Regions from separate parts of the Sphingopyxis sp. NJF-3 genome, predicted to be linked through region 1. Evidence: predicted binding sites of a transcription regulator. Region 1 holds the regulator's gene; each other region holds the start of a gene.
The links. The regulator LexA, encoded in region 1, represses DNA repair genes until DNA is damaged. The targets are predictions, from matches to a motif close to GTTCCNCNCTTGTTCT.

Region 1 (7,660 bases):
TCGTCGCCATGGCCCCAGCCCAGGCGGAGGAGGTAATTGTTCACCGCCTCGGGCAGATAGCCCATCTCGTCGCGATAGGCGTCGACGCCGAGCGCGCCATGACGCTTCGAAAGTTTGGCGCCGTCGGCACCGTGGATCAGCGGGACATGGGCATAGACGGGCTCGCGCCAGTCCATCGACCGGATCAGCGCGAGCTGGCGGAAGGCGTTGTTGAGATGGTCGTCGCCGCGGATGACGTGCGTCACCCCCATGTCGTTGTCGTCGACGACGACGCTCAGCATATAGGTCGGCGTGCCGTCGGAGCGGAGCAGGACGAAATCGTCGAGCTCGGCATTCTGCACCGTCACTTCGCCCTGGACGCGGTCGCGGATCGTCACCGTGCCCTCCTGCGGCGCGCGCAGCCGGACGACGTGCGGTACCGCGGGGTCGCCGTCGTCGCGGTCGCGCCACGGGCTGCGGACACGGAACGGCTGGCGCTTTTCCTGCGCCTCGGCGCGCATCGCGGCGAGTTCGTCCTGGGTCAGATAGCAGCGATAGGCCTCGCCCTTCGCGAGCAGGTCCTGCGCGACCTCGGCATGGCGCCCGGCGCGCGCGAACTGATAGACGGTGTCGCCGTCCCAATCGAGGTCGAGCCACTTCATGCCGTCGAGGATCGCGTCGATCGCCGCGTCGGTCGAGCGCGCACGGTCGGTATCCTCGATCCGCAGCAGGAACTTGCCGCCGTGATGGCGTGCGAACAGCCAGTTGAACAGCGCGGTGCGCGCGCCGCCGATGTGCAGGAAGCCGGTCGGGGAGGGGGCGAAGCGGGTCACCACGGCGGCGCCGGTCGCTTCGGTCGTATCGGTCTGGTTTTCGGTTGCCACCACGAAGTCTTTCACTCACTTTGCCGGTCCCGGCGGGGGCCGGGAACGGGGATCGGGGGTGCCCCTAGCATGGCGACATGGCCGCTTCAAACGCCCATTGGTGCGCGCGGCGCGCGATCGCTGCGCCGGCTGGCCGGTGCGGTCGAGGCGCGGCTCGAGGCCGAGCGCGAGCGGATCGCGCTCTGGCTGCCCGTCGCGCTCGGCGCAGGCATCGCGGGATGGTTCGCCTTGCCGGCGCGCGTGCACTGGATCGGCCTGTTGTTGCTGCTCGCGGGCGGCATGCTGACCGGCCTGCTCGCCGGGTGGCAGCGCCGGGCTGGGCGCATCCTCGTAGTCGGCTGCGGCGTGGCGGCATTGGGCGTGCTGCTCGTCTGGGGCCGCGCGCTGTGGGTCGCCGAGCCCGTGCTCGCCTATCCCGTGACGACGCAATTCTCCGCGCTCGCCGAGAGTGTCGAGCCGCTGCCCGCGCGCGGGCAGACCCGGCTGATTCTGCGCCCGCGCGGCCGCGTCGACCTGCCGCCGCGCGTCCGGGTGACGCTGCGCGGCGCGCAGGGGGCGGGGATCGCGCCGGGCGAATATGTGGGCATCCGTGCGCGGCTGATGCCGCCGCCGGTCGCGAGCCTGCCGGGCGGCTATGATTTCGCCCAGCGCGCCTGGTTCGACCGGATCGGCGCGGTGGGAACCGCGCTCGGCGAGGTGACGCGCGCGCCGGATGCGGGCCGCGCCGGACAACCGCTGCGCGCGCGGCTCAGCGCGCATATCCACGATCGGGTTGCGGGGTCGCCGGGCGGCATCGCGGCGGCGCTGGTCACCGGCGATCGCGGCGCGATCAGCGACGCCGATGCAGAAGCGATGCGCCGCAGCGGCCTCGCGCATCTGCTGTCGATCAGCGGGCTGCACGTCACCGCGGTGGTCGGCTTCGCGATGTTTTTCGCGATGCGGCTGTTCGGGCTGAGCCGCCGGCTGGCGCTCGCGGGTTTCGTGCTGCCGCTCGCGGCGGCGGCGGGGGCGCTCTCGGGGGCCGGCTATACCTGGCTCGCAGGCGCCGAGGTGCCGACACTGCGCTCGTTGATCGCGGCGCTGCTCGTCCTCGCCGCCTTTCTGCTCGGGCGCGAGGCGATTACCCTGCGTCTTGTCGCGGCAGGGGCGCTCATCGTCCTCGTGTGGCGGCCCGAATCGCTCGCGGGGCCGAGCTTTCAATTGAGCTTCGCGGCGGTCACCGCGATCATCGCGCTTCATGAAAGTCGTTGGATGCGCGCCTTTCTCGCGCGCCGCGACGAGGGCCTGCCGCTGCGATGGGCGCGAGGGCTCGCGGGCCTTCTGATCACCGGGTTCGTCGTCGAAGTGGCGCTGGCGCCGATCGCATTGTTCCATTTCCACAAGGCGGGGCTCTACGGCGCGCTCGCCAATGTCGTCGCGATCCCGCTCACGACCTTCATCGTCATGCCCGCCGAGGCGCTGGCGCTGCTGTTCGACGCCGTCGGGCTCGGCGCGCCCTTCTGGTGGGTCGCCGAACAGGCGCTGCGTGGGCTGATCTGGCTCGCGCACCGCGTTGCCGACGCGCCAGGCGCGGTCGCGGCGCTGCCCGTCTTTCCGCGCTGGGGCTTCGCGCTCGCTATTCTCGGCGGGCTATGGATGCTGCTCTGGGCGACGCGCTGGCGATGGGCGGGGGCGGTCCCGCTGCTTGTCGGAGTCGCCGTGCTCGTCGCGCAGCCGCGGCCCGATCTGCTGGTCACCGGCGACGGGCGCCATATCGCCGCGGCGATCCCCGGCGGCGGCTATGCGCTGCTGCGCGACCGCGCGGGCGATTATATCCGCGACACGATGGCCGAAGCGGCGGGAACCGATGCGCCGCTGGCGGCGCTCTCTGATCTCGACCATGTTGAGTGCAACCCCGATTTCTGCCGCTGGCGGCAGGGGCGGGAGAGCGCATCCTACGTCATTCTCGCCGCGCGCGGGCGCGACCGGATCGAAGGCCGCGACATGGCGGCGGCCTGCGCAGTGGCGGACGTCGTGATCAGCGACCGCTGGCTGCCGCGCGAATGCGCCGCGCGCTGGTTGACGGTCGATCGCGACAGCCTCGCGGAAAGCGGCGGGCTGGCACTCTATCTGGACGAGAGGCCCGAAGCCGTCGCCGCGCTACGCGCCGGCGACGAACATCCGTGGCGTCGCCCGCCTCAGGTCAGTGGTAACGACGAAGCAGTCCCGAAAGCCGCCCTTGCACCATGACGCGCGCCGCGTCGTACCGCTGCGGTTCATAGGCGCTGTTCGCGGGATCGAGGCGGATCATGCGGCCTTCGCGGCGGAAATATTTGAGCGTCGCATCCTGCCCGTCGACCAGCGCGACGACGATGTCGCCCTCGCGCGCGGTGTCGGCTTTCTGGATCAGCGCATAGTCGCCGTCGAGGATGCCCGCCTCGATCATCGAGTCGCCCGACACTTCGAGCGCATAATGCTCGCCCGAGCCGAGCAGCGCCGCGGGAACCGAGAGCTGGTTGTGATCCTCGAACGCCTCGATCGGCACGCCCGCGGCGATGCGGCCGTGGAGCGGAACCTCGATGATGTCGTTCGCGGCGATCGGGCGCAGCGCCGGGGCGGGCTTGCGCAGCGGCACCACGACATCGCGATCGTCGCGCACCTTCGCCTTGGCCGCCTCGGGGAGTTTCAGCACCTCCAGCGCGCGGGCACGGTTGGGAAGGCGGCGGAGAAATCCCCTTTCTTCCAAGGCGCTTATCAGGCGGTGTATCCCCGACTTCGATTTGAGGCCGAGCGCTTCCTTCATCTCCTCGAACGACGGCGAAATGCCGCTCGCGTCGAGCCTTTGCTGGATGAAGTGGAGCAGTTCGTGCTGCTTCGCGGTCAACATCACTCGTTCTCCATGCTGCCATTTCCGGACATAAGGGGAACGATAGTGGAACATAGAGGAACTTGTCAAGCGATGGCGATATAATCCGCCGATGCACCCGCCGCGCGCCCCGGTGCGCGGGCCTCGCGGACCAGCAGGGCGTTGGCTGCGACGAGTGGAACGGTCTGGCCGCTGTCCTGCGTCGCGAAGGGCGTCAGGCCGCCCGCATCGAGGTGTGCGCGCAGATAGTCGCGGCGGTCGCCGCCGGCGGCCAGCGGCGCGGCGAGCGGCGCCTGTCGGAGGACGGGCAAGGGATCGCGCGCCCCCGCGAGGTGGCGGACGAGCGGGAGCAGGAACAGCGTCGCCGTGACGAAGGCCGAGGCGGGGTTGCCGGGAAGGCCGAGGAAGGCCGCAGTCCCGATCGTCCCGGCGATCAGCGGCTTGCCGGGGCGCATCGCGACCTTCCAGAAATCGACCGTGCCCCCCGCGTCGGCGAGCGCGTCCTGAACATGGTCGTGGTCGCCGACCGAGGCGCCGCCGATGGTGACGATGACGTCGTGACGTCGCGCCAACTCCCTGAGAATATCGGCAATAACCGCGCGGTCGTCGCGGGCGTGGAGCGGCAGGCCGACCGCGGCGGCCTCGCCGCCGAGCATCGCGGCGAGCATCGCGCCGTTGCTGTCGGGGATCTGCCCGATGCCGAGCGGATGGCCCGGCGCGACGAGTTCGTCGCCAGTGCTGAGGATCGCGACGCGCGGGCGGCGATGCACCGGCGCCGCCGGGGCGCCGGCCATGATCGCCGCGGCGATCGCGCCGGGGGTGAGGCGCGTGCCGGTGGGCAGCAGACGCGCCCCCGCGGCAAAATCGCCGGCGCGGGCGCGGACATGCTTGCCGAGCGATGCAGGGCCGTCGCCGGTGAGCGTCAGCGCCGTGCCTTCGGCGGCGACATCTTCCTGCACCACCACCGTGTCGGCGCCGTCGGGGAGCAGCGCGCCGGTGAAGATGCGCATTGCCTCGCCCGCACCGAGCGCGCGCGGCGGCGCGGCGCCCGCAGCGACCTCGCCCGCGATCGACCAGGGGCCGGGGAGGTCGACGAAACGAACGGCATAGCCGTCCATCGCCGACAGCGCCGCCACGGGCTGGTCGCGAGCGGCTATGACATCTTGCGAAAGATATCTGCCAAACGATTCGGAAAAGGCGATATTTTCGGGCGGAAGCGGTGCGCCGAGCGCGAGGATTCGCGCCTGCGCCTCCTCGACCGTCAGCAGCGCGCTCATGCCGCGCGCCAGTCGCCCGAGCGACCACCGCTCTTTTCGAGCAGGCGGATGCCTTCCAGCGCCATCGCGCGGTCGAGCGCCTTCGCCATGTCGTAGAGGGTGAGCAGCGCGACCGAGGCGGCGGTCAGCGCCTCCATCTCGACCCCCGTCGGGCCTGTGGTCGCGGCGGTGGCGCGGACCGAAATGCCGTCCGCTTCCCACGCGAAGTCGACCGTCACCTTCGTCAGCGCGAGCGGATGGCAGAGCGGGATGAGGTCGGCGGTGCGCTTTGCCGCCATGATCCCGGCGATCCGCGCGGTCGACAGGACATCGCCCTTGGGCGCGTTGCCGCTGCGGATCGCGTCGAGCGCGTCTGCGGACATGGCGATGCGCCCGCCCGCGACCGCGCGCCGCTCGGTGGCGGGCTTGGCGCCGACGTCGACCATGTGCGCGGCGCCGGTTTCGTCGAGGTGAGTCGGTTTGTTTGGCATCGCGGGCAGCGAAGCAATGCGGGGCGGAAAAGGCAAGGGGCGGGAGCGGCGATCGGCCGGTTGCGGCCGGAACAAGACATTGAATTCCTCGTCACCCTGAACTTGTTTCAGGGTCCATGGCCGACCCTCGAATTTGGCGCGGCGCCGAAGGAGAGACCTGGCCATGGATGCTGAAACAAGTTCAGCATGACGAGCTTGGATGGCAGTTCCCCACCCTAAAGCCGACGCTCCGCTTTACCCCTCCAGCAACGCTTTCGTTGCCGCCGTGACGTCATTTTGGCGCATCAGGCTTTCGCCGACGAGGAAGGCGCGGACGCCGCTGGACGCCAGCCGTCGGCAGTCGGCGTGGGTGGCGATGCCGCTTTCGCCGACGAGGAGGGTGCCGGGGGGCACCCGTTGCGCGAGGCGTTCGGTGACCGCGAGGTCGGTTTCGAAGGTACGGAGGTCGCGGTTGTTGACGCCGATCAGGCGCGACTGGAGGTGAGTGAGCGCGCGGTCGAGTTCGGCCTCGTCGTGGACCTCGACGAGGACGTCCATGCCGCGCTCGAACGCCGCGGCCTCGATCTCGCGCATCACGCCGTCGTCCAGCGCCGCGACGATGATCAGGATCGCGTCGGCGCCGATCGACCGCGCTTCGGCGACCTGCCACGGATCGATCATGAAATCCTTGCGCAGCACCGGCAGATTGCACGCGGTGCGCGCGGCGATCAGATATTCCTCATGACCCTGGAAATAGGGCGCGTCGGTGAGGATCGAAAGGCAGGCCGCACCGCCGGCGGCATAGGCACGCGCGTGTTCGGCGGGGTTGAAATCTTCGCGAATCAACCCCTTGGACGGCGATGCTTTCTTGATTTCGGCGATCAGCCCGAAGCCTCCCGCGGCGATTTTCGCTTCGAGCGCGGCGGCGAAGCCGCGCACCGGGCCGCCGTCGACGGCATCGAGCGCGGCGATCGAGCGCGACTTGCGCCGTTCGGCGACTTCGGCCGCCTTGGTGGCGAGGATTTCAGTGAGCTTGTTCATTTATAGGCGATCCAGCAGTCGAGCAGCGCGTTGGCGAGCCCCTTGTCGATCGCTTCGGCGGCTTCCTCGACCCCGTCGGTCAGCGTGTCGGCCGCGCCCGCAACGACGAGCGCCTCGGCGGCATTGTAGAGCACGGCGTCGCGATAGGCGCCATGCTCGCCCATCAGCAGCGCGCGGAGCGCCTTCGCGTTATAGGCCGCATCGCCGCCGCGGATGGCGGAAATCGGATGCGTCGGCAGACCCGCGTCGGCGGCCGCGCTGCGCTGCATCCGCACGCCCTCGGGCGTGACCACCGCGACCTCGTTGCCGCCCGCGAGCGACAGTTCGTCGAGCCCCTCGTCGCCCGAGATCACGCGCGAATGATCGGTGCCGAGCTGGTGGATCGCCTCGGCATAAACGGGGACATAGGCGGGGCGCGCGATGCCGATGAGCTGGCGCCGGACGCGCGCCGGATTGGCGAGCGGCCCCATCAGGTTGAAGATGGTGCGGCGGCCGAGCGCCTTGCGGATCGGCATGATGCGCTTCATCGCCGGATGATGATGCGCGGCGAAGAGGAAGCAGATGCCGAGGTCGGCAAGCTGCGCCGCCGCCTTCTCGCTCGCGCGCGCCATGTCGAGGCCGAGTGCCTCGAGCGTGTCGGCAGCGCCCGATTTTGAGGAAGCGGCGCGATTTCCATGCTTTGCAACCGGAACCTCGCACGCTGCGACGACGATCGACACCGCGGTCGAGACGTTCAATGTGTGGTGCCCGTCGCCGCCGGTGCCGCAGACGTCGATCGCGCCTTCGGGGGCGTCGATCGGGATCATCCGCTCGCGCATCGCCTGCGCCGCGGCCGCGATCTCGACCATCGTTTCGCCGCGGTCGGAAAGCGCCGAGAGGAAGGCGGCGACATCCTCGTCGCGGCCGCCGCCGTCGAGCATTGTCGCGAAGGCGTGCGCCGCCTCGTCATGATCGAGGAGCGCGGTGGGGTCGGGGAAGGGCCCGAAGCGGCTCATGCCGCCTGCCGCTCGGCGACCGGAAGCCCCGCGATCCGCAGGAAATTGGCGAGCATCGCGTGGCCGTGCTCGGTGGCGATGCTTTCGGGGTGGAACTGGACGCCGTGGATCGGCAGTTCGACATGGCGGAAGCCCATGACCGCGCCGTCGTCGCTGGTCGCGTTGATCGCGAGGACCGGCGGAATTTCGA
Region 2 (7,660 bases), 1.9 Mb from region 1:
CATCGTCCCGCCATGCCGATGGCTGGAGATTGCTTCGTCGCTACGCTCCTCGCAATGACACATAAGGGGCTACGGACGGTGCGGCTATGATCGCCAAACCAGTTCAGGGTGACGGAACAGGGAAATCGCCGGACCGGGAGCAACCGGCGGCGAACCACCAACCCCTCACGCCCGCGCGCCCGCTTCCTCCACGCCCGCGCTGTTGTGCCGCAGCGCCTTCAGCACCGTCTCGACGATCTGCGGCGCGTTGAGGCCCGCGGCCTCATATTGCGCTTCGGGCTTGTCCTGGTCCTGGAAGACGTCGGGCAGCCGCATCGTGCGCAGCTTCAGCCCCGCGTCGATCAGCCCCTCGTCGCTCGCCAGCGTCAGCACATGCGCGCCGAGGCCGCCGATGCTGCCCTCCTCGATCGTCACGCACACCTCATGGCCCGCGAGCGTCCTGCGGATCAGTTCCTCGTCGAGCGGCTTGGCGAAGCGCAGGTCGATCACGCTCGTCGACAGGCCCCTCGCTTCCAAAGTGTCGGCCGCCTTCAGCGCCTCGGCGAGCCGGGTGCCGAGCGACAGGATCGCGACCGTCTTGCCCTGCCGCACCACGCGGCCCTTGCCGATCTCGAGCTTCTCGGGAACCGCGGGCAGCGCCACGCCGGTGCCGCCCCCGCGCGGGTAGCGGAAGGCGATCGGCCCGTCGTCATGCTCGGCGGCGGTATAGGTCATGTGGACCAGCTCGGCCTCGTCGGCCGCGGCCATCACCACCATGTTCGGCAGCGTCGCAAGATAGGTGACGTCGAACGAGCCCGCGTGCGTCGAGCCGTCGGCGCCGACCAGCCCCGCGCGGTCGATCGCGAAGCGCACCGGCAGATTCTGGATCGCGACGTCGTGCACGACCTGGTCGTAGGCGCGCTGGAGGAAGGTCGAATAGATCGCCGCGAACGGCCGCATCCCCTGCGCCGCGAGCCCCGCGGCGAAGGTCACCGCATGCTGCTCGGCGATCCCGACGTCGAAGGTCCTTGTCGGATGCGCCTTTGCGAATTTGTCGACCCCGGTGCCCGACGGCATCGCGGCGGTGATCGCGACGATGCGCTTGTCGGTCTCGGCGAGCTTCGCGAGCGTCTCGCCGAACACATTCTGGTACGCGGGCGGTCCCGGCGGCGCCTTCGCCTGCTCGCCGGTGATCACGTCGAATTTCTGGACGCCGTGATATTTGTCGGCCGCGGCTTCCGCGGGCGCATAGCCCTTGCCCTTCGTCGTCACCGCGTGGATCAGCACCGGGCCATGGTCGCTGTCGCGGACATTTTCGAGCACCGGGATCAGATGGTCGAGATTATGCCCGTCGATCGGCCCGACATAATAAAAGCCCAGTTCCTCGAACAGGGTGCCGCCCATCGCCATGCCGCGCGCGAACTCGTCGGTCTTGCGCGCCGCCTTGTGCAGCGGCTCGGGCAGTTTCCGCGCGAAGCGCCGCGCGATCTCGCGCAGCTCGAGGAAGGGCCGCGACGACACCAGCCGCGCGAGATAGGCTGAAAGGCCGCCCACCGGCGGCGCGATCGACATGTCGTTGTCGTTCAGGATGACGACCAGCCGGTTGCCCGCCTGCTGCGCGTTGTTCATCGCCTCATAGGCCATGCCCGCCGACATCGACCCGTCGCCGATCACCGCGATCGCGCGGCCGGGTTCTTGCCTGAGCTTGTTCGCGACCGCGAAGCCCAGCGCGGCGCTGATCGAGGTCGACGAATGCGCCGCGCCGAACGGGTCGTACTCGCTCTCGCTGCGCTTGGTGAAGCCGCTGAGGCCGCCGCCCGTCCGCAAGGTACGGATACGGTCGCGGCGCCCGGTGATGATCTTGTGCGGATAGCATTGGTGCCCGACGTCCCACACCAGCTTGTCGCGCGGCGTGTCGAACACATAATGGATCGCGACGGTCAGCTCGACGACGCCCAGCCCCGACCCCAGATGCCCGCCCGTCGTCCCGACCGCGCTGATCATCTCGGCGCGCAGCTCGTCGGCGAAGGCGCGGAGCTGTTCGGGTTTCAGCTTGCGGAGGTCTGCGGGGACATCCACCGTGTCGAGCAGCGGCGTATGCGGAACGTCGGTCATGCCGCCGTCATAAAGCCAAGCCCCGATAGTGTCGAACGAAAAGCCTTCCTCTCCTTCGTCATGCTGAACTTGTTTCAGCATCCACGGCCGGGTCTCTCCTCCTAGGCCGCGCTGCATTTGGGGGCAGGCCATGGACCCTGAAACAAGTTCAGGGTGACGAATTATCGGGTGGCCGCCCTTCCCCCCGCTTCGCCGCGTCGACCTGCGCATAGAGCCCGCGCACCATCAGGTCGGTGAACACCAGCATCGCCCCGACCATCCCCAGGAACAGCGCCACCGCGATTGCGGGAAAGGGCCCGACCGCCTCGATCGCGCCGCGCCGCATCGCGACCGCGATCAGCGCCGCCGCGGCCATCAGCGCATAGCCGGCAAAACGCGGGACGCGGCTCATGCGGAACCGAATGCCGCGTGGCGGCATAGAAAGGCGAAGAGTCTGTATTGGTGCACGAAAGCCACGATGGCGCGAAAAGCATGCGCCTGCAAGACGCGGCCTTTGCATCGGCCGGGCGATCACTTACACCCCTGTTCAGAGGGGCAATAACATTAGGACCGCAATCGCCGATGGACACCCTCGCCTCCCGCCATGCCCGCCACCTCCGTCCCGCCACCCTCGCCGCCGCCGCGAGCCTGCTGGCCGCCGCTCCGGCACAAGCCGCCGACGAGACGCTCGATTATGACCTGACAGCCCTGGGCGACGCCGATGTCGCCCCCGGCCTGCCGGCCGCAGCGCCGGCGCCGGCGAGCCATTTCCAGGACAGCGAGGTCGACCAGGACATTTTGCTGCCCCCCGCGCGGCCGCAGGACGACGATCCCGACCGCAAATGGTCGCGCGACTATCTCGCCATCGCCGCGGGGGTCGTCACCGCGCCGAGCTACAACGGCTCGGACGAGCGCGTCGTGCTTCCCGGCTTCTATCTGCGCGGCCGGCTGTCGGGCTTTTCCTTCTCGACCCGGGGCACCAATTTGCAGGTCGACCTGATCCGCCAGCGGCGCGGCCAGCGCATCGACTGGAAATTCGGCCCGCTGATCAATCTCCGCAGCGACCGCACCGGGCGCATCAAGGACCCGCAGGTCGAGGCGCTCGGCGAGCGCAAGATGGCGGTCGAGGCGGGGATTTCGGCGGGGGTCACCTATTCGGGACTGATCACCAGCAAATATGACCAGCTCGGCGCCCGCATCGTCGTGCTCAAGGATATTTCGGGCCGCCACGGCAGCTGGGTCGCCTCGCCGACGATCGAATATGGCACCCCGATCTCGAAGCGCGCCTATGTCGGCCTGTCGGCGTCGGTGAACATCTATGGCAAGGGGTTCGGCGACTATTATTACGACATCGACCCGGCGGGCAGCGCCGCGAGCGGGCTGCCGGTCTACGACGGCGCCGGGCGCAAGGCGACCGCGGGCAAATATACGATCGGCGTCGCCGGCGCCTATGCCCTGTCGGGCGACCTGCGCAAAGGCTTCGTGCTGCTCGGCGGCGTCCAGTACGGCCGCATGACCAGCCGCTTCGCCGCCTCGCCGATCGTCCGCATCGCCGGCGACGCCGACCAGTGGATCGGCGGCGCCGGGGTCGCCTATCAATTCTAGGGCGGCCCGAAGCAGAACCGTCTTGCCGCGCGCGGCACGAACGGGGACAAGCGGCGGCGTTCCCGCAGGAGAGCCGCCGTGACCGCCCACAACGCCCCGACCTTCGCCCTCATCATGTTCCTGACCGGGGTCGGCATCCCGATCCTCGCCGCATTGAACGGCGGGCTCGGCGCGCGGCTCGGCAGCCCGATGGCGGCGTCGGTGATCCTCTTCGGCCTCGCGCTCCTCATCGCGCTCGCGGGCGCCGCCGCCACCGGTTCGCTCGGCGACGTGCGATTGTCGCCCGGGGTGCCGCCGCAATTCTACTTCGGCGGGCTGTTCGTCGCCTTCTACGTGATCGCGGTGACCTTCATCGCGCCGCGCTTCGGGGTCGGCAACGCGATCTTCTTCGTCCTCGTCGGCCAGCTCGTCAGCGCCGCCGCGATCGACCATTTCGGCCTCTTCGGCTCGCTGCGCCTTCCCATCGATGCCCGGCGCACCGCCGGCATCGCGCTGATGATCGCGGGCGTCTGGCTCGCGCGGCGGACCGGCTGAGCCCCCTTCCCCTTCGCGCGCCGCGCGCCTATAACCCTTCCATCCCCGGGGAGCCTGTGTGCAGAAACAGGTTGAGAGCGGAACAGCCCGCGACCCGTCGAACCTGATCCGGGTAATACCGGCGGAGGGAGGGTCGGTATTCCAAGCCCGGAATCCCCAACTCGCTCCGAAACCCTTGGAGCGACTGACATGGCCGACATCGATTCCCGCATAGAAGCTGCCGACACGATCGGCGTCACCACCGGGCCGATCCGCGGCAGCCGCAAGGTCCATGTCGCCTCGCCCACCGGCAGCGGCATCCGCGTCGCAATGCGCGAGATCGACCTCGACCCGCATAGCGGCGAACCCAGCGTCCGCGTCTACGACACGTCGGGCCCCTACACCGACCCGAACGCCCGCATCGATATCGGGCAGGGCCTCCCCGAACTGCGCGCCGCGTGGATCCGCGCCCGCGGCGACGTCGAGGAGGTGACCCAGCGCGAGGTCCGCCCCGAGGACAACGGCCAGCTCGGCCCCGACCGTTCGGGCGGCGTCCCCGCCTTCCCCAACGTCCGCAAGACCGTGCTGCGCGCGCGTGCCGGCGCCAACGTCAGCCAGATGCACTACGCCCGCCGCGGCATCATCACGCCCGAGATGGAATATGTCGCGACCCGCGAAAATCTCGGCCGCGAGCGCCTCGCCGAGTACATCCGCGACGGGCAGGACTGGGGCGCCAGCATCCCCGATTATGTCACCCCCGAATTCGTCCGCGAGGAAGTCGCACGCGGCCGCGCGATCATCCCCAGCAACATCAACCACCCCGAAAGCGAGCCGATGGCGATCGGCCGCAACTTCCTGGTCAAGATCAACGCCAATATCGGCAACAGCGCGGTCGCCAGCGACGTCGCGTCGGAGGTCGACAAGATGGTCTGGTCGATCCGCTGGGGCGCCGACACCGTCATGGACCTCAGCACCGGCCGCAACATCCACGACACGCGCGAATGGATCATCCGCAATTCGCCCGTACCGATCGGCACCGTCCCCATCTATCAGGCGCTCGAGAAAGTCGGCGGCATCGCCGAGGAACTGACGTGGGAGATTTTCCGCGACACGCTGATCGAGCAGGCCGAGCAGGGCGTCGACTATTTCACCATCCACGCGGGGGTTCGCCTGCCCTACGTCCCCCTCGCCGCGAAGCGCGTCACCGGCATCGTCAGCCGCGGCGGCAGCATCATGGCGAAATGGTGCCTCGCGCATCACAGGGAGAGCTTCCTCTACGAACGCTTCGACGAGATCACCGAGATCATGAAGGCCTATGACATCGCCTATTCCCTCGGCGACGGTCTCCGCCCCGGCAGCATCGCCGACGCGAACGACGAGGCGCAGTTCGCCGAGCTCTACACGCTCGGCGAGCTCACCAAGCGCGCGTGGGAGCAGGATGTGCAGGTGATGATCGAGGGCCCGGGCCACGTCCCGATGCACAAGATCAAGGAGAATATGGACAAGCAGCTCGCGGCGTGCGGCGAGGCGCCCTTCTACACGCTCGGGCCGCTGACCACCGACATCGCGCCCGGCTATGACCATATCACCAGCGGCATCGGCGCCGCGATGATCGGCTGGTACGGCACCGCGATGCTCTGCTACGTCACCCCCAAGGAGCATCTCGGCCTCCCCGACCGCGACGATGTGAAGGTCGGCGTCGTCACCTACAAGCTCGCCGCCCACGCCGCCGACCTCGCCAAGGGCCACCCCGCCGCCAAGGTCCGCGACGACGCGCTATCGAAAGCGCGCTTCGAATTCCGCTGGCGCGACCAGTTCAACCTGAGCCTCGACCCCGACACGGCCGAGCAATATCACGACCAGACCCTCCCGGCGGAAGGCGCCAAGACCGCCCATTTCTGCAGCATGTGCGGCCCCAAATTCTGCTCGATGAAGATCAGCCAGGAAGTGCGGGAATTTGCAAAGCTGCAAAATCAGGACAGCGCGGGCTTCATCGCGGCGGAGGAGGCCGAGAAGGGCATGGCGGAAATGAGTCAGGTCTATGAGGATACCGGCCGCGAGCTGTATATGGGCGCGGGTGGGCGTGAGCATGATTGAGCCCGCTTCCACGCCCACAATTTGCACCCAAAATGGTGCCTAGAGATTGAAACTTGCATCAAAGGAGTCTATCGTTCCCCTAATGTTCTAAGGGGTGCACAATGGAACCTCAGGCTTTCGGCGATGAACACACCCGGCGGAAGCTCGAAACCGTCGAAAAATACCTTGTTGCTTACACCACGGCTCTCAAAAAGCAGGGCTTTGAATTGTGGTATATAGATGCGTGTGCGGGATCGGGTGCATCGATCCCGCGCTCTGCTCTGGCGAACCCAACTAATCAAAATGGTCTGGGCTTGCTTGAAGCAGATGACTCCATCCTCGACGCTGACCAGATTATCGTGGGATCCGCCATTCGGGCGCTAGGAATAAATACGCCGTTCGACCGCTATCTTTTCAACGACGTAAAAAAATCGAACGTCGATGCCTTAAAAGCACAGGTCCAGGAGAATTTTTCTCATCTCGGAAACCGAGTTTCGATAACACAATTCGACGCAAACAAGATGCTTTGTGATATGTGTGACAGGATCAATTGGCGAAGCTCTAGAGCGGTCGTGTTTATTGATCCGTTTGGACTACAGATTCGATATTCGACTCTGCAAAGACTTGCGCAGACAAAAGCGATCGACCTTTGGTATCTCGTTCCTGTTTTCGCGATGTACAGACAAATCCGCGGCGACGGTGCAGTTCTGGAAGACGGCGGCAAGAGCGTCGACGAGGCGCTCGGCACCGATGCATGGCGCCACGTCGTAGCAATCGAAGAAAAAGGACAAATTGACCTCTTTGGCCAGCAACAGGTGATTTCCAAGCGAGCCGTCGATGTGGCTTGGTTTGAGAAAGTTGCAAAAGACCGTCTAAAGTTGGCATTCGACGACCGGGTTGTCGATCAGGTTTTGCCTCTTGGACGAAACGGCCTACACGAATTTTCGTTAATGTTCGCTTGGGCCAACCCCAGCGACAAAGCAAAACTTGCAGCAAAGCTGGCTCGGGCGGTACTCACATAATGGCCGGAAGTTCTGAAATTGAGTGGACAGACGTAACTTGGAATCCGGTCGCCGGATGCTCAATTGCATCGAGCGGTTGCAGCAACTGTTACGCCATGAGGATGGCTGCCCGCCTTCAAGCTATGGGGCATCCGAAATACAAAGGCACCACCCGAAAGAGCGGCGGGCGCTATGTCTGGACTGGTCGAGTGAATATCGACGAGGGTAGCCTTTATGCACCAGCTGAATGGAGAAAGCCGAAACGCATTTTCGTCAACTCCATGGCAGACCTCTTTCATCCGGACGTTCCTGATCATTTTATCAAGCGTGTATGGGACGTGATGTCAGCCTGCCCACAGCACCATTTTCAGATATTGACTAAGCGGCCAGAT
Region 3 (7,660 bases), 760 kb from region 1:
ACCAAGAGCTGGGAGGGCCTCGCGCGCCTCACCGAATGGCTGATCGGCGAAGGCGTCGAGCGCAGCGATCATGTCATCGCGCTGGGCGGCGGAGTGATCGGCGATCTGGTCGGTTTTGCTTGCAGCGTCGTCAAGCGCGGTTGTTCCTTCATCCAGGTCCCCACCACCCTGCTCGCGCAGGTCGACAGCAGCGTCGGCGGCAAGACCGCGATCAATGTCGCGGCGGGCAAGAATCTGATCGGCGCCTTCCACCAGCCCGCGCTGGTCGTCATCGACCCGACGACCCTCGCCACCCTGCCGGCGCGCGAACTCGGCGCCGGCTATGCCGAGGTGGTCAAATATGGGCTGATCGACGACGCGGGTTTCTTCGCCTGGTGCGAGGCGCATGGCGCCGCGCTGCTCGCGGGCGACGGCGCGGCGCAGCACAAGGCGATCGCCCACAGCGTCGCGGCGAAGGCGCGCATCGTCGCCGCCGACGAGCGCGAGACGCAGGACGTACGCGCGCTGCTCAACCTCGGCCACAGCTTCGGGCACGCGCTCGAAGCCGAAACCGGCTATTCGGATCGCCTGCTCCACGGCGAGGCGGTCGCCGCGGGCATGGTGCTCGCGCATCAATTCTCGGCCGCGAAGGGCCTGTGCCCGGCGGAGGATGCGGCGCGGGTGCGCGATCATCTCGCGAGCCTGGGCCTGCCGCACAGCCTCGCGAGCGCGGGGATCAACAGCGGCGGCGCCGCGCTCGCCGCGCATATGGCGCACGACAAGAAGGTGCGCGGCGGCAAGCTGCCGCTGATCCTGACCCGCGGCATCGGGCAGAGCTTCGTCACCGACGAGTTCGGCCTAGATACGGTGGCCGAGTTTCTGGACGGTCAGGTCTAAGTCCGGGCCTACGCCGCTTCGGGGTCGGCCGCCTGCTCGGCTTCCTCGTCGCGCGCCGCTTTCGCCGCCTGCCGCCGCTGGCGCAGCGTTTCGAGCACGCTCGCCGCCTCGCGCCCACCGCCGGGTGTGAAGCGATGCTCCTTGCCCGCCGACAGATCGCCCTCGTCCATCTGCGCCGCGAGCCGCGTCGCGTCGAGCTGGCGGAGCGCGGCCTCGACATCCTCCATCTGGCGCGGGTCGATATCGAGCTGTTCGAGCGCCATCAGCCCGAGCGCGATCGAGCTTTCGAACACCTCGCGTACCGCGCCGCTCGTCCCCGCACCGTCGATCGCCATCAACTGGCGCCGATCGAACACGCGCATCAGCACCTTCGCCTGCGGGAACGCCTCGATCACCGGCCGCAGCGTCTCCGCATCGACCGACGGGTCATCGATGCAATAGATGATCAGCCGCGCCTCGTCGGCACCCGAACGGCGCAGCAGATCGAGCCGCAGCCCGTCGCCGAAATAGACCTTGGTGTCATATTGTCCCGACAGCTCGATCTGGCTGGGCTTCTTGTCGATCAGCGTCACCGAACAGTCGACCGCGTTCAGCATCTGCGCCACAATCTGCCCGAAGCGGCCATAGCCGATCACCAGCGCCGACCCGCGCGGCGCGTCCTCGGGCCCGTCGAGGTCCGCCCCGTCGCGGTCGGGCGCGAATTCGAGGTTGCGCGCGAACAGCATCAGGAAGGGCGTCGACATCATCGACAGCGTGACCACGGCGCTGAACAGGCTCGCCGCCTCGGGCGCGATCAGCAGCGCGTCGGCCGCCTGGGTGAAGAGTAGGAAGCCGAATTCGCCACCCTGGCTGAGCAGCAGCGCAAGGCCGAGCGCGGTCTTCCACGACTTGCCGAACAGGCGGACGATGACGGTCAGCACCACGATCTTGACCGCGACCAGCCCCGCCGCGAGCGCGACGACGCGCAGCGGATCGGCGAGCACGACGCCCACGTCGAGCACCATCCCGACAGCGAGGAAGAAGAGGCCGAGCAGGATGAGGCGGAAAGGCTCGACATCGGCCTCGATCTCGTGCCGGTAGGGCGAATCGGCGAGCATCACGCCCGCGATGAAGGCGCCGAGCGCGGTCGACAGGTGCAGGCTGTGCATCAGCGCCGCGCTCGCGAGCACGACGAGCAGCCCGACGACGACGAACAGCTCGCGCTCGCCATAACGGCCGACGAGCTTCAGGAACGGGTTCACGACAAAGCGCCCGGCAAGCACCAGCCCGACGATCGCCGCGACGGTATAGAGCGCGAGCACCCCGCCCGGCGGCGCCGACGGATCGGCGGGCGCGCGCGACAGCGCGGCGACGATCGTGATCATCGGGACGATGGCGAGGTCCTGGAACAGCAGAATCGAAAAGGCCTTTTCGCCGAAGGGCGAGTTGATGCGGCCCGAACTTTTGAGGCTGGGCAGCACCTGCGCGGTCGACGAGAGCGCGAGCGGCAGACCGAGGACGAGCGCCGCCTGCCAGCTGAATCCCTGCGTCACGAGGATGAGTCCGGTCAGCACGAGACCGGTCACCACGACCTGCGCGAGCCCGAGCCCGAAGATCGCCTTGCGGAGCTGCCACAGCCGCCGCGGATGCAGTTCGAGCCCGACGAGGAAAAGCAGGAAGGCGATGCCGAGCTCGGCGATCGCGAGCTTCGATTCGCCGCCGCCGACCAACCCCAGCCCGTGCGGCCCGACGAGCGCCCCCGCGATCAGATAGCCGAGCACCGCGCCGAGGCCGAGGCGGCGGAAGATCATCACGAACAGGGTCGCGACCCCGAGCAGGATCGCGCCTTCGAAGAGCAAGGTGTCGGTCGGCGTTTCGGCGACCTTCTCGGTCACCGCTGGCCCCGCCGCGAGAATCGTCAGCATCATGCTCCGACGTCCGCGCCCTCGAACGCCGCGACCGCGGCGTCGAAGGGCAGCAGGATGGCGCCGTGCCGCGCCGGATAGTCGCGCGCCGGCGCGAGCAGATCGAAGCCGGGCCAGTCGGGCGCCTCGCCCTCGCCCCCGAACCACCAGGCGATCGCGTCGCGCGCGGCGCGGATCTCGGCGACGCTGCGTCCCGGTGCATGGCGCGCGAGCAGCGCGGCCGAGGCCTGCCCAAGCGCGCACGCCTCGACGTGCAGGCCGACCGCGGTCACCAGCCCTGCCGCATCGGCATCGACGTCGACGATGATCCGGCTGCCGCACAATGGCGCGCGCAGCGACGCGCGGCGGCGCGCCTCGGCGGGCAGCGGATAGTCCGCCGTCGCCACCGCGAGCGCCAAAATGTCGCGATTATAGAGCGGGGCGCTCATCGTGCGCCGTCCGCCGCATCCTGTTTCGCGGCGGCCGTCTGCGCCTCGCGCGCCTCGGCGCGGCGATCGGCGATGACCTTGCTCAGCGCCGCGCTGGTCGCGCTCAGCGCGGGATAGGTGCGGCTGTCGCTCATCCAGGCCGGGCGCTGCGCATTGCCATAGCCGATATCGTAGAGCAGCGTCACGCCCATGAACAGCACGGTCGCGAGCGCCAGCCCCTTGACCGCCCCGAAGCCCGCGCCGAGCCCGCGGTCGAAGCCGCCGACGAGCGACGCGCGGCTGCGCTGTCCCATCGCGCGCGAACCCCATTTGGCGATCGCGAACACGCCCCCGAACAGCAGCACGAACGCCAGCATCGCCGCCCCGCCCGGCGTGCCGACATAATCGGCGAGCAGCCCGGTCAGCGTCGCATGAAAGAAGCGCACCGCGAGGATCGCGAGGATCCAGGCGAGCAGCGAGGTCACTTCCTGCACCAGCCCACGCACGAAGCCGAGAACGGCGCCGCCGAGAACGAGGACGAGCACGACGATATCGAGAGCGGTCAGACTTCCCATGCGCCGGTGGCTAGTCGCGCCCGAGCATCAGGTCAACGAGTTCGCCGAGGCGCGTGAAGCCGGTCACCGAAATGCCGCCGATGCCCTTCAGGCCCTTGGGTCCCCAGCCGCGCGAAAAACCGAGCTTCGCCGCTTCGCGCAGCCGCAGCGCGTCGTGCGCGACGGGGCGCACCTCGCCCGACAGCGAAAGCTCGCCGAAGACGATCGCATCGGCGGGCACCGGCCGCTCGCTGAACGCCGAGATCAGCGCCGCCGCGACCGCGAGGTCGGCCGCGGGGTCGGTGAGGCGATAGCCGCCCGCGATGTTGAGATAGACCTCCGCAGCCCCCATCTGCAGCCCGCAGCGCGCTTCCAGTACCGCGAGCACCATCGCGAGCCGCCCGCTGTCCCAGCCGACCACGGCGCGGCGCGGCGTTGCGCCGCTCGCCAGCCGCACGGTGAGCGCCTGCACCTCGACGAGCACCGGGCGCGTGCCTTCCAATGCGGGGAAGACCACCGATCCCGGCACGTCGCGGCTGCGATCGGTCAGGAACAGGCTCGACGGGTTGGCGACTTCGCCCAGCCCCTCCTCGCCCATCGCGAACACCCCGATCTCGTCGGTGCCGCCGAAGCGGTTCTTGACCGCGCGCAGGATGCGATAAAGATGGCTGCGCTCGCCCTCGAACGCCAGCACCGTGTCGACCATATGTTCGAGCACGCGCGGTCCCGCGATCGTCCCGTCCTTCGTCACATGGCCGACGAGCACGATCGCCGCGCCGCTGTCCTTGGCGTAGCGGATCAGCTCCTGCGCGCTCGCGCGGACCTGACTGACGGTGCCCGGCGCGCTGTCGATCAGGTCGCTGTGCATCGTCTGGATCGAATCGATGACGACGAAATCGGCGCTACGGCCGTCGAGCGTCGCGAGGATATCGCGCACCGAGGTCGCGCTCGCGAGCGCCACGGGCGCGTCGCCGAGCCCCAGCCGCTGCGCGCGCAGCCGCACCTGCGCGGCCGCTTCCTCGCCGCTGATATAGACGACCGACTTGCCCGCCTTGGCGAGCCGCCCTGCCGCCTGCAACAACAGCGTCGACTTGCCGATCCCCGGATCGCCGCCGATCAGCGTCGCCGACCCCGCGACGAAACCGCCGCCGAGCGCGCGATCGAACTCGGCGATCCCGCAGAACATCCGCTCGGGCATGGCGCTATGCGCGTCCAATGTTTCGAGCGCGAGCGCGCGGCCGCCCTTCGTCAGGTCGTGCTTCGCCGAAAAGACGGTCTCGGCCGCCTCCTCGACCAGCGTGTTCCACTCGCCGCAATCGGCGCATTGCCCCTGCCAGCGGTACGAAACCGCGCCGCAATTCTGGCAGACATATTGGCGTTTCGCTTTGGCCATGTTCGCCGCTTAACCGGAACAAAAAACGAACGCCACCCCTTTCCCACTCCCGTCACCCCCGGCTTGATCCGGGGTCCCGCTCAGCGACGGCGAAAAGCGGGACCCCGGAACCAAGTCCGGGGTGACTAGGAAGGGTAGCGATGGTTCAATTTACGCACGTCTTGCTCTAGGGCGGTCGCAATCCCGAATCACCCATCCAGCAGGAACCCCCGCGCCATGAAATTCTTCGCCGACACCGCCGAAATCGCCGACATCCAGGAACTCGCCGCGACGGGCCTGCTCGACGGCGTCACAACCAACCCGTCGCTGATCGCCAAGTCGGGCCGCGACTTCAAGGAAGTGACGAAGGAAATCTGCGCCATCGTCGACGGCCCCGTCTCGGCCGAGGTCGTCGCGCTCGACCATGCGACGATGATGAAGGAGGCCGAGATCCTCCGCAAGATCGCCGACAATGTCTGCATCAAGGTGCCGCTGACGATCGACGGGCTCAAGACCTGCAAGGCGCTGACCGGCGACGGCACGATGGTCAATGTCACCCTCTGCTTCTCGGCGACGCAGGCCCTGCTCGCGGCGAAGGCGGGTGCGACGTTCGTGTCGCCCTTCGTCGGCCGCCACGACGACAATGGCTTCGACGGCATGCAGCTGATCGCCGACATCCGGCTGATCTACGACAATTATGCCTACGACACCGAAATCCTCGTCGCAAGCGTGCGCCACGGCATCCATGTCCTCGAAGCCGCGAAGATCGGCGCCGACGTGATGACCGCGCCGCCATCGGTCATCAAGGGGCTGTTCAAGCATGTCCTGACCGAAAAGGGCATCGAAGGCTTCCTCGCCGACTGGGCGAAGACCGGGCAGTCGATTTAGTCGTCTCGCCTCAATCATTCCGTCACCCCGGCGAAGGCCGGGGTCTCGCCGGAGCGTCCAATAGCAACGGCGAGATTCCGGCCTTCGCCGGAATGACAGCGGTTAGGAAACGAACGGTTAGCAGTTGACGTAAACGTCAACTCACCGCGATACTCGCCCGAAAGGGAGAGATTCGCATGACCGACACCGCCGTCCTCACCGAGCGCCAAGGCCATATCCTGATCGTCACGATCAACCGGCCCGAGGCGCGCAACGCGGTCAACGCCGCGGTCCATGCTGGCATCGGCACCGCGCTGGAGCAGGCGGAGCACGATCCCGAAATCCGCGTGGTCATCGTGACCGGAGCGGGCGACAAGAGCTTCTGCGCCGGCGCCGACCTCGTCGCGCTGTCGCGCGGCGAAAGCCTCGCCCCCGACGATCCGGCGCAGCAGGCGTGGGGCTTTGGCGGTTTTGCCGCGCATCCGATCTCGAAGCCGGTCATCGGCGCGGTGGGCGGCTTCGCCTTCGGCGGCGGCTGCGAACTCGCGCTGATGTGCGATCTGGTCGTTGCCGCCGACCATGCGCAATTCGCGCTGCCCGAGGTCAAGGTCGGGCTGTTCGCCGCGGCGGGCGGCGCCTTCCGCCTCGCGCAGCAACTGCCGCGCAAGCTCGCGATGGAATATATGCTGACCGGCGATCCGATCCCCGCCGCGCGCGCCGCGCAGTTCGGCCTGGTCAACCATGTCGTCCCGCTCGCCGATCTGATGCCGGCCGCGATCGCGCTCGCCGAAAAGATCGCGGCCAACGCCCCGCTGTCGGTGCAGGCGTCGAAGCGCGTCGCGCTCGGCATCGACGAGGGCCGCATCGCCGCCGACGCCCCCTATTGGGAGCATAACACCCGCGAGCGTGCTGTGCTCATGCGCAGCGAGGACGCGCGCGAAGGGCCGCGCGCCTTCGCCGAGAAGCGCAAGCCGGTGTGGAAAGCGCGCTGAGATGAACATGACCGACCCCGAGCGCATTCCCGTCATCATCGGCGTCGGGCAGGTCAACGACCGGCCCGACGATCCCGATCAGGGGCTCGACTCGCTTGGCCTGATGGTCGCGGCGCTGAAGGCCGCGGCGCAGGACGCCGGCGTGCCGCTCGCCGATATCGACAGCCTCGCGATCGTCGACCAGATCAGCTTCCACCATCTCGGCAAGCTGTGCGAACCGCTTGCCGCCGCCATCGGGGCGAATCCGGCGATCAACTATCAGTCCGCCGCGCCGCACGGCGACACGCCGGTCCGCCTGCTCAACGAGGCCGCGAACCGCATCGGGGCGGGCGAGGTCAAATTAGCGGCCATCGTCGGCGGCGAAGCGCTGCGCACCGCCGTGGGCCGCGCTGCCAAGGCGGCGAGCGGCGAGGACAAGAGCTACAATGCGGTGCGCAAGGTCGCGACCCGCCGCGAGCCCGGCTATGCCCAGCGCCACGGCCTGTCGGCGCCGGTCGACGTCTATCCGCTCTATGAAAATGCGACCCGCGCGGCATGGGGCGAAAGCCTCGCCAAGGCGCAGGCCGAAAGCGCCGAAATCTGGTCGCGCTTTTCGGAGGTCGCGGCCGCGAACGACGGCGCGTGGATCCGCAAACCCGCCAGCCCCGCCGATATTCTGGCGGTGAACGAGCGCAACCGCCCGATCGCC
Region 4 (7,660 bases), 240 kb from region 1:
GCGGGACGCCCGAACAGGCGAACTGCATCCTCGGCTGGGCAAGCTTCGCCGAGCCTGCCGACACCTCGATGGTCACCGGCGCCTATGACGGCACGATCGGCTACGACGGCCGCCCGCGCCGCGAGACGCGGATGCTCTGCACCAACCCGATCACCGGCATCCCCGACACCGAAGCCGCGCCCGAAGCCAATATCGGTACGCTGAAGCCCGAGGACGGCTTCAAAAAGGGTCAGCTTGTCGCGGGGGTGATCGGCGCCCGGTGCGACGACACGCGCGGTTTCCTGATGATCGGCGATGCCGAGGTCGCGAAGGATTATGCGCCAAGCTACGTCCTTCCCGGCAACAATTACCACGTCTTCGACATCACCCTCTTCTGGGCCAATGTCCGCGCCGACGTGCTGCGCCGGCTCGCGACTTTCGAGGGCAAGCCCTCCCCGGTCCCGCCGCCGGCAGCGCCGGTGGCGACGCCTGCACCGGACGCCGCGACGCCCAAATCCTGAGATCGTCATTGCGAGGAGCGAAGCGACGCGGCAATCTCCAGCCCTCGACCTTGCGCGCCGTTGCCCGCTGGAGATTGCTTCGCTTCGCTCGCAATGACGGCTAAGGGGCGAGGATGATCACCACCGCCGCCCCCGACTTCGCCGCCGTACTGCCGAACGGCGGCCGCCTCGCGGGGCTCGATGTCGGCACCAAGACCATCGGCGTCGCGCTCTGCGACGCGGGGTGGAGCTTCGCGACCCCCGACAAGACGATCCTGCGCAGGAAATTCGCCGCCGACCTCGAAGCGCTGCGCCAGCTCGTCGCGGCGCAATCGGTCGTCGGTCTCGTCGTCGGGCTGCCGCTCAACATGGACGGCAGCGACAGCCCGCGCACCCAGTCGGTGCGCGCCTTCGCCCGCAACCTCGCTCCCCTCGCCCTCCCCGTCCTGCTCTGGGACGAGCGCTGGTCGACCGCCGCGGTCGAGCGCGCGATGATCGCCGCCGACGTCAGCCGCGCCAAGCGCGCCGAGCGCATCGACAGCGCGGCGGCGGCGTTCATCCTGCAAGGCGCGATCGACGCAATGGTGCGCTAGGCTCGGTATCCTAGGGTTTCGGCGGCGTCGCGGGTTGCGCGCAGCGCGTCGTATCGCCCGCCTTGCATGCCGCGACGTCGGCCTCCCACTTCAGCCGCTGTGCGGCCGCCTCGGCTGCGACGCGCGCCTTTTCGGCTTCATAGGCCGCGGTCTCGTCGGCGTAGGTCGCCTGTGCCGCCGCTTCCTCCTGCGCAGCCGCCGCAACCTCCTGCTCGTAAGCGACATTTTCGGATTTCGCGCGTGCCGCCTGCTCGGCGTTCAGCCGTGCGGTGTTCGCGCGTTCCTCAGGCGTCGCGCCGTCGGGCTGTTCCTTATCCTTGGCGAGGTCGGCGGTGACGGCATCGAGGCTGGAGGCCTCGGCCGCCGGCTGTCCGGTCGCCGGTTCTTCGGTCTGCGTCTGAAAGGCGGCGGCCGATCCGGCGCCCAGCAGCGCCAGGGCGCCGACCGCCGTCAAAATCATCCTCGTCATCGAAGCGCCTCCTCCTTCAACATAGCTGTCTGCCGCCGGAAACGCTTCGCCGCGACTTGCGTTCCCCTCATCGCCCCATTTGACGTTGCCCCATGCCGCCGTCATGCTGGCGGCTTCATGACAGCGCTTCCGCCCCGTCCGATCAACCGCCCGGTCTTCTTCATCCCGCTCGCGGTGCTCGCGACGGCGCTCGTGGCAAGCCTGTGGCAAGGGGCGCGCTTCCTCGCCGCAGAGACGGCCTTCAACGACTGGATATTGCGCAACTTCGGCCCCGTCTTCACGGTCACCAGCGTTGTCTTTCTCATACTGCTCGCGGCCATCGCGCTGTCGCCCTTCGGCGCGACGATCATCGGCGGCGCGGGCGCGAAGCCGCTGCTCGGGCGCTGGCGCTGGTTCGCCGTGACCTTGTGCACCACCATCGCCACCGGCATCCTGTTCTGGGGCGTCGCCGAGCCACTGTTCCACCTCAACGCGCCGCCGAAGATGCTGGGGCTCGCACCGGGCAGCGATGCCGCGGCGACCTTCGCCATGTCGACGATGTTCCTTCACTGGACGCTGACGCCCTATGCGATCTACACCGTCGCCGCTCTCGCCTTCGCGATCGTCTATTACAACCGCCGCGAGCCCTTTCGCCTGTCGTCGCTGTTCGTCCCGCTGATCGGACAGCGGGCGCACGGGCCGGTCGGATCGGCGGTCGACATCCTCTGCCTCTACGCGCTCGTCGCGGGCATGGCGGCGTCGCTCGGCGCCGGCATCCTGTCGCTGGCCGGCGGGGTCGAGGGGCTCGGCGGCTTTTCGGGCGGCGTGCCGCTGCGCTGGGCGATCGCGGCGCTGATCGTCGCGAGCTTCCTGATCTCGGCCGCGACCGGGCTGCAAAAGGGCATCGCCGGCCTGTCGGTGCTCAACACCTGGCTGTTCTTCGCGATCATCGCCTTCGTGCTCGTCGCGGGGCCGCTCGGCGACATGCTCGGCCTGTCGCTGCGCGGCGGCGCCGACTATGTCCGCACCTTCGTGCCGCGCAACTTGGGCCTCGACGTCGATGCCGACTGGCACCGGCAATGGACGATCTTCAACTGGGCCAACTGGTTCGCCTGGGCGCCGGTGACCGCGCTGTTCCTCGGGCGGCTCGCGGTCGGCTACAGCGTGCGCGCCTTCATCCTCATCAACCTGATCCTGCCCGCGCTGTTCGGCGCGGTGTGGATGACGGCGATCGCCGGCGCGACGATCGCGATCGACCAGCATAGCGGCGCCAGCCTCTATGCCGTGCTCGCGAGCCAGGGCCCCGACCCTGTGCTGTTCCGCCTGTTCGACGCGCTCGGCGGCGGCTCCTTCGTCACCGCGACGGTGCTGTTCGCGATCTTCCTGTCTTATGTCGCGGGCGCCGACGCCAATGTCTCGGCGATGAGCGCGCTGTCGACGCACGGCATCTCTCCCGACGCGCCCGAGGCGCCGCTCGCCGTCCAGATCGTCTGGGGCGTCACCGTCGGCCTCGTCGCGATCGTCCTTGTCGCGTCGTCGGGGATCGACGGCATCCGCATGATGTCGGTGCTCGGCGGCTTTCCGGCGCTGTTCGTGATCGTCGGCGCCGCGCTGTCGCTGTGCGTGATGGCGGTGCGGGGACGGCGCGACGCCGCCCCCGCCCTGCCCGGATAGGCCTTACCAGATCCGCGTGCGATCTTCGGGCTTCAGATAATATTTGGCGTCGGGCGTGACGCCGAACGCCTTGTACCACGCATCGACGTTGCGGAGCGGACCGATGATGCGCCAGCGCGCCGGGCTGTGCTCGTCGCTCGCCACCTGCTGCTTGATCGCGTCGTCGCGCGCCTTGTCGCGCCACGCCTGCGCAAAGGCGAGGAAGAAACGCTGGTCGCCGGTCAGCCCGTCGATCACCGGCGCCTCCTTGCCGCCGAGCGAGCGGTGATAGGCGTCATAGGCGACCTCGAGCCCCGCGAGGTCGGCGATGTTCTCGCCCATCGTCAGGCCGGGGTTGATGAAAGCGCCGGGCGCCGCCTCGTAGGTCGCATATTGCGCGCCGAAACCCTTGGCCTGCGCCTCGAAGCGCGCGGCATCCTCCTTCGTCCACCAGTCGCGCACCGCGCCGCTCGCGTCGATCTTGCGCCCCTGATCGTCAAAGCCGTGGGTGATCTCGTGGCCGATGACGGCGCCGATCGCGCCGTAATTGACCGCGTCGTCGACGCCCTCGCTGAAATAGGGCGCCTGCAGGATCGCCGCGGGGAAGACGATCTTGTTCTCGAGCCCGCCGTTATAGGCGTTCACCTCCTGCGGGTTCATCGACCATTTCTTGCGGTCGACCGGCTTGTTCAGTTCGCTCAGCGCATAGGCATATTCGAACGCCGCGCTGCGCTCGACATTGCCATAGAGGTCGGCGGGATCGATCCTGAGCCCCGAATAGTCGCGCCACTTGTCGGGGTAGCCGACCATGACGTCCATCTTTTCGAGCTTGGCGAGCGCGGCCTCCTTGGTTGCGGGCGCCATCCAGCCATTGCCGCGGATCCGGTCGCCCATCGCGAGCTTCAGATTGGCGACGAGCGTCTCCATCTTCGCCTTGGCGCTCGGCGGGAAATATTGCCGGGCATAGGTTTCGCCGACCAACTCGCCGAGGCTGCCGTCGACCAGGGTCAGCCCGCGCTTCCAGCGCGGACGCTGCTCGCTGACCCCGCTCATCGCCTTCGCATATTCGAAGCGGCTGTCGACGAACGCCTTCGACAGATAGGGCGCGGCATTGTCGGCGACGTGGAAGGCCTGCCACAGCTTGATCGTGTCGAGCGGGGTCTTCGCATAGACCGCCGCGATGTCGCGGATCGCGCTGTTCTCGTTGACGATGATCCGCTTCTGCGGCGCGATGCCGGCGCCCGCGAACCACGCGTTCCAGTCGAGCCCCGGCGCATAGGCGGCGAGTTCGGCCGACGACATCGGATTGTTGATCTTGCCGAGGTCGCGGCGATCGGCGATCGCCCAGCTCGCCTTGGCGATGTCGGTCTCGAACGCCATGATCGCATCGGCCGCCTTTTCGGGCGCGGCATTGCCGACCATCCGCATCGTCCGCGCGATATAGGCGCGATAGGCGTCGCGCTGCGCCTTGAACTCGTCGGACAGATAATATTCGCGGTCGGGCAGTCCGATGCCGCCCTGGCCGAGCCACAATATGTTCATCGTCGGATCGGCGGTGTCGGCATAGGGCTCGCCGCCGACGATGCTCGCGCCGAAGGCGCCCTGCGAGCGCCCCATGAAGCGCGCCATTTCGGCCTTGTCCTTGATCGCCTCGACCCTGGCGAGGTCGGCCATCAACGGTTTGGCGCCGAGCGCCTCGACCCGCGCCTCGTCCATGAAGCTCTGATAGAGCCCACCCACCTGCCCCGCCGCCGGCGCGCCGGTCACCAGCGCGCGAAGCTGCCGCTGGGTCAGGTTATAGACGTCGTAATCGACCCCCGCCGAGGCCTGATCGGCCGGAATCTCGGTGTTCCTGAACCAGGTGCCGTTGGCGTAGCGATCGAAATCGTCGCCCGGCTTCACCGACGTGTCGCGCGCGCCGAGGTCGACGCCCCAGCTGCCGAAGCTCAGCGGCTTGAGCGAGCCGGCGTCCGCGGGCGCCACCTGCGCCGCGGGCGCGTCGTCCGAATGGGCCAGCGCGGCGGAGCCGGCCAGCGCAAGCGACGCCGCCGACAAGAGCAAGAGTGTCTTCATCACATGTCCCCGTTTTCAACTGATGCCCATAAGGGCGATAGCCTCGCATGGCCGCGCCGCCGACGGCTGGCACGATATTTGTGGCAAGCGGCGGAATCGCTTCGACGAACGCAGGGCAGCCATCGGCGGACCTTGCGGTTGGCGCCGCTGCGTCCCATGTTCCGGGCTGGCGCGGACCCTCTTGCGCCGCAAGAACAAATATGGAACACACCCCTCCCATGAGTCTCACTCACATCTCCGTGCGCGGTGCGCGCGAGCATAATCTCAAAGGGGTCGACGTCGACCTGCCGCGCGACAGCCTGATCGTCATCACCGGGCTTTCGGGCTCGGGCAAATCGAGCCTCGCTTTCGATACCATCTATGCCGAGGGGCAGCGGCGCTATGTGGAATCGCTTTCCGCTTACGCACGCCAGTTCCTCGAGATGATGCAGAAGCCCGACGTCGAGCATATCGACGGCCTGTCGCCCGCGATCAGCATCGAGCAGAAGACGACGAGCCGCAACCCGCGCTCGACCGTCGCGACGGTGACCGAGATCTACGACTATATGCGCCTCCTCTGGGCGCGCGTCGGCACCCCCTATTCGCCCGCGACCGGCGAGCCGATTTCGGCGCAGACCGTCAGCCAGATGGTCGACCGCGTGATGGAACTGCCCGAGGGCACGCGCGCCTATCTGCTCGCCCCCGTCGTGCGCGGCCGCAAGGGCGAGTATCGCAAGGAACTCGCGCAATGGCAGAAGGAAGGCTTCACCCGCGTCCGCATCGACGGCACCTTCCACGAGATCGAGGAGGCGCCGGCGCTCGACAAGAAGTACAAGCATGACATCGAGGTCGTCGTCGACCGCATCGTCGTGCGCGAAGGCATCGAGACCCGGCTCGCCGACAGCTTCGAGACCGCGCTGAAACTCGCCGAGGGGCTCGCCTATGTCGATCTGGCGGATACGACGGTGGCGGAGGCGCTCGCCAATTCTCCCCTCCCGCTTGCGGGAGGGGTCGGGGGAGGGTCTGTTCCGGCAGCATCCGGCCTCGACATGCCCTCCCCTAACCCCTCCCGCGAGCGGGAGGGGAATCTCAAGGGCGCCGGCATTCCCGCGAACCGCATCATCTTCTCCGAGAAGTTCGCCTGCCCCGTCTCGGGCTTCACGATCGCCGAGATCGAGCCGCGGCTGTTCAGCTTCAACGCGCCGCAGGGCGCCTGCCCGGCGTGCGACGGGCTCGGCGAGCGGCTCGAGTTCGATCCCGAGCTCGTCGTCCCCAACCATGCGCTGAGCCTGAAGAAGGGCGCGGTGGTGCCGTGGGCGAAATCGAACCCGCCCTCGCCTTACTATATGCAGGTGCTCGAAAGCCTCGGCAAAGCCTATGACTTCGGGCTCGACACGCCGTGGCAGGACCTGCCCGGCGGGGTGCAGGAGATCATCCTGCACGGCACCGGCGGCATGCCCGTCGAGCTGACCTTCAAGGACGGCAAGCGCACTTACACGACGCACAAGGCGTTCGAGGGCGTGATCGGCAATCTCAACCGCCGCATGCTCCAGACCGAGAGCGCGTGGATGCGCGAGGAGCTGGGCAAATATCAGACCGCGCAGCCGTGCGAGACCTGTCACGGCGCGCGGCTGCGCCCCGAGCCGCTCGCGGTGAAGATCGCGGGCGAGGACATCAGCCAGTCGGCGCGGCGCAGCGTCGCCGACGCGCTCCACTGGTTCGGCACGCTCGAGGAGAAGCTGAACGAGCAGCAGAAGCAGATCGCCAAGGCGATCCTGAAAGAGATCAACGAGCGGCTCGGCTTCCTCAACAATGTCGGGCTCGACTATCTCAACCTCAACCGCACCAGCGGCACGCTGAGCGGCGGCGAGAGCCAGCGCATCCGCCTCGCCAGCCAGATCGGCAGCGGGCTTTCGGGGGTGCTCTACGTCCTCGACGAGCCCAGCATCGGCCTCCACCAGCGCGACAACGACCGGCTGCTCGCGACCTTGAAACGGCTCCGCGACCTCGGCAACACGGTGATCGTCGTCGAGCATGACGAGGATGCGATCCGCCATGCCGACTATGTCGTCGACATGGGCCCCGGCGCGGGGGTCCACGGCGGCGAGATCGTCGCCGAGGGGACGCTGAAACAGGTGCTCGCGAACAAGAAGAGCCTGACCGCGGCCTATCTAACCGGCGCGAAGAAGATCGAGGTGCCGGCGCACCGCCGCCCGGGCAACGGTTTCGACCTGGTGCTGAAGGGCGCGCGGGCGAACAATTTGCGTAACGTCACCGCGACGATTCCGCTCGGCACCTTCACCTGCGTCACCGGCCTGTCGGGTTCGGGCAAGTCGAGCCTCGTCATCGACACGCTCTACGCCAGCGCGGCGCGGACGCTCAACGGCGCGCGGCTCGTCGCGGGGCCGCACGACGCGCTGACGGGGCTCGAGCAT

Region 2: tcmP (three-Cys-motif partner protein TcmP) is a predicted target of LexA. The motif match lies at 6,362-6,377, and genes of this name have one in related genera.
Region 3: radA (DNA repair protein RadA) is a predicted target of LexA. The motif match lies at 5,150-5,165, and genes of this name have one in related genera.
Region 4: uvrA (excinuclease ABC subunit UvrA) is a predicted target of LexA. The motif match lies at 5,438-5,453, and genes of this name have one in related genera.

The regions. Positions count from the first base shown of each region.
Region 1 covers NZ_CM130726.1:1,907,295-1,914,954, reverse strand. Annotated here, with positions in the region: gene gltX (glutamate--tRNA ligase) at 1-863, opposite strand, end outside; gene ACOTSS_RS09360 (ComEC/Rec2 family competence protein) at 933-3,092, shown strand; gene lexA (transcriptional repressor LexA) at 3,046-3,729, opposite strand; gene ACOTSS_RS09350 (molybdopterin molybdotransferase MoeA) at 3,795-4,985, opposite strand; gene moaC (cyclic pyranopterin monophosphate synthase MoaC) at 4,982-5,455, opposite strand; gene trpC (indole-3-glycerol phosphate synthase TrpC) at 5,690-6,475, opposite strand; gene trpD (anthranilate phosphoribosyltransferase) at 6,472-7,470, opposite strand; gene ACOTSS_RS09330 (anthranilate synthase component II) at 7,467-7,660, opposite strand, start outside.
Region 2 covers NZ_CM130726.1:3,916,907-3,924,566, reverse strand. Annotated here, with positions in the region: gene dxs (1-deoxy-D-xylulose-5-phosphate synthase) at 166-2,094, opposite strand; gene ACOTSS_RS18900 (hypothetical protein) at 2,243-2,485, opposite strand; gene ACOTSS_RS18895 (MipA/OmpV family protein) at 2,656-3,678, shown strand; gene ACOTSS_RS18890 (DMT family transporter) at 3,757-4,212, shown strand; TPP riboswitch at 4,249-4,359, shown strand; gene thiC (phosphomethylpyrimidine synthase ThiC) at 4,402-6,288, shown strand; gene tcmP (three-Cys-motif partner protein TcmP) at 6,390-7,289, shown strand; gene ACOTSS_RS18875 (DUF5131 family protein) at 7,289-7,660, shown strand, end outside.
Region 3 covers NZ_CM130726.1:2,665,578-2,673,237, forward strand. Annotated here, with positions in the region: gene aroB (3-dehydroquinate synthase) at 1-876, shown strand, start outside; gene ACOTSS_RS12885 (cation:proton antiporter domain-containing protein) at 885-2,783, opposite strand; gene ACOTSS_RS12890 (iron-sulfur cluster assembly scaffold protein) at 2,780-3,208, opposite strand; gene ACOTSS_RS12895 (CvpA family protein) at 3,205-3,762, opposite strand; gene radA (DNA repair protein RadA) at 3,773-5,134, opposite strand; gene fsa (fructose-6-phosphate aldolase) at 5,351-6,001, shown strand; gene ACOTSS_RS12910 (crotonase/enoyl-CoA hydratase family protein) at 6,178-6,972, shown strand; gene ACOTSS_RS12915 (acetyl-CoA acetyltransferase) at 6,974-7,660, shown strand, end outside.
Region 4 covers NZ_CM130726.1:2,146,804-2,154,463, forward strand. Annotated here, with positions in the region: gene ACOTSS_RS10615 (DUF3089 domain-containing protein) at 1-500, shown strand, start outside; gene ruvX (Holliday junction resolvase RuvX) at 614-1,072, shown strand; gene ACOTSS_RS10625 (hypothetical protein) at 1,083-1,541, opposite strand; gene ACOTSS_RS10630 (BCCT family transporter) at 1,659-3,194, shown strand; gene ACOTSS_RS10635 (M13 family metallopeptidase) at 3,198-5,246, opposite strand; gene uvrA (excinuclease ABC subunit UvrA) at 5,465-7,660, shown strand, end outside.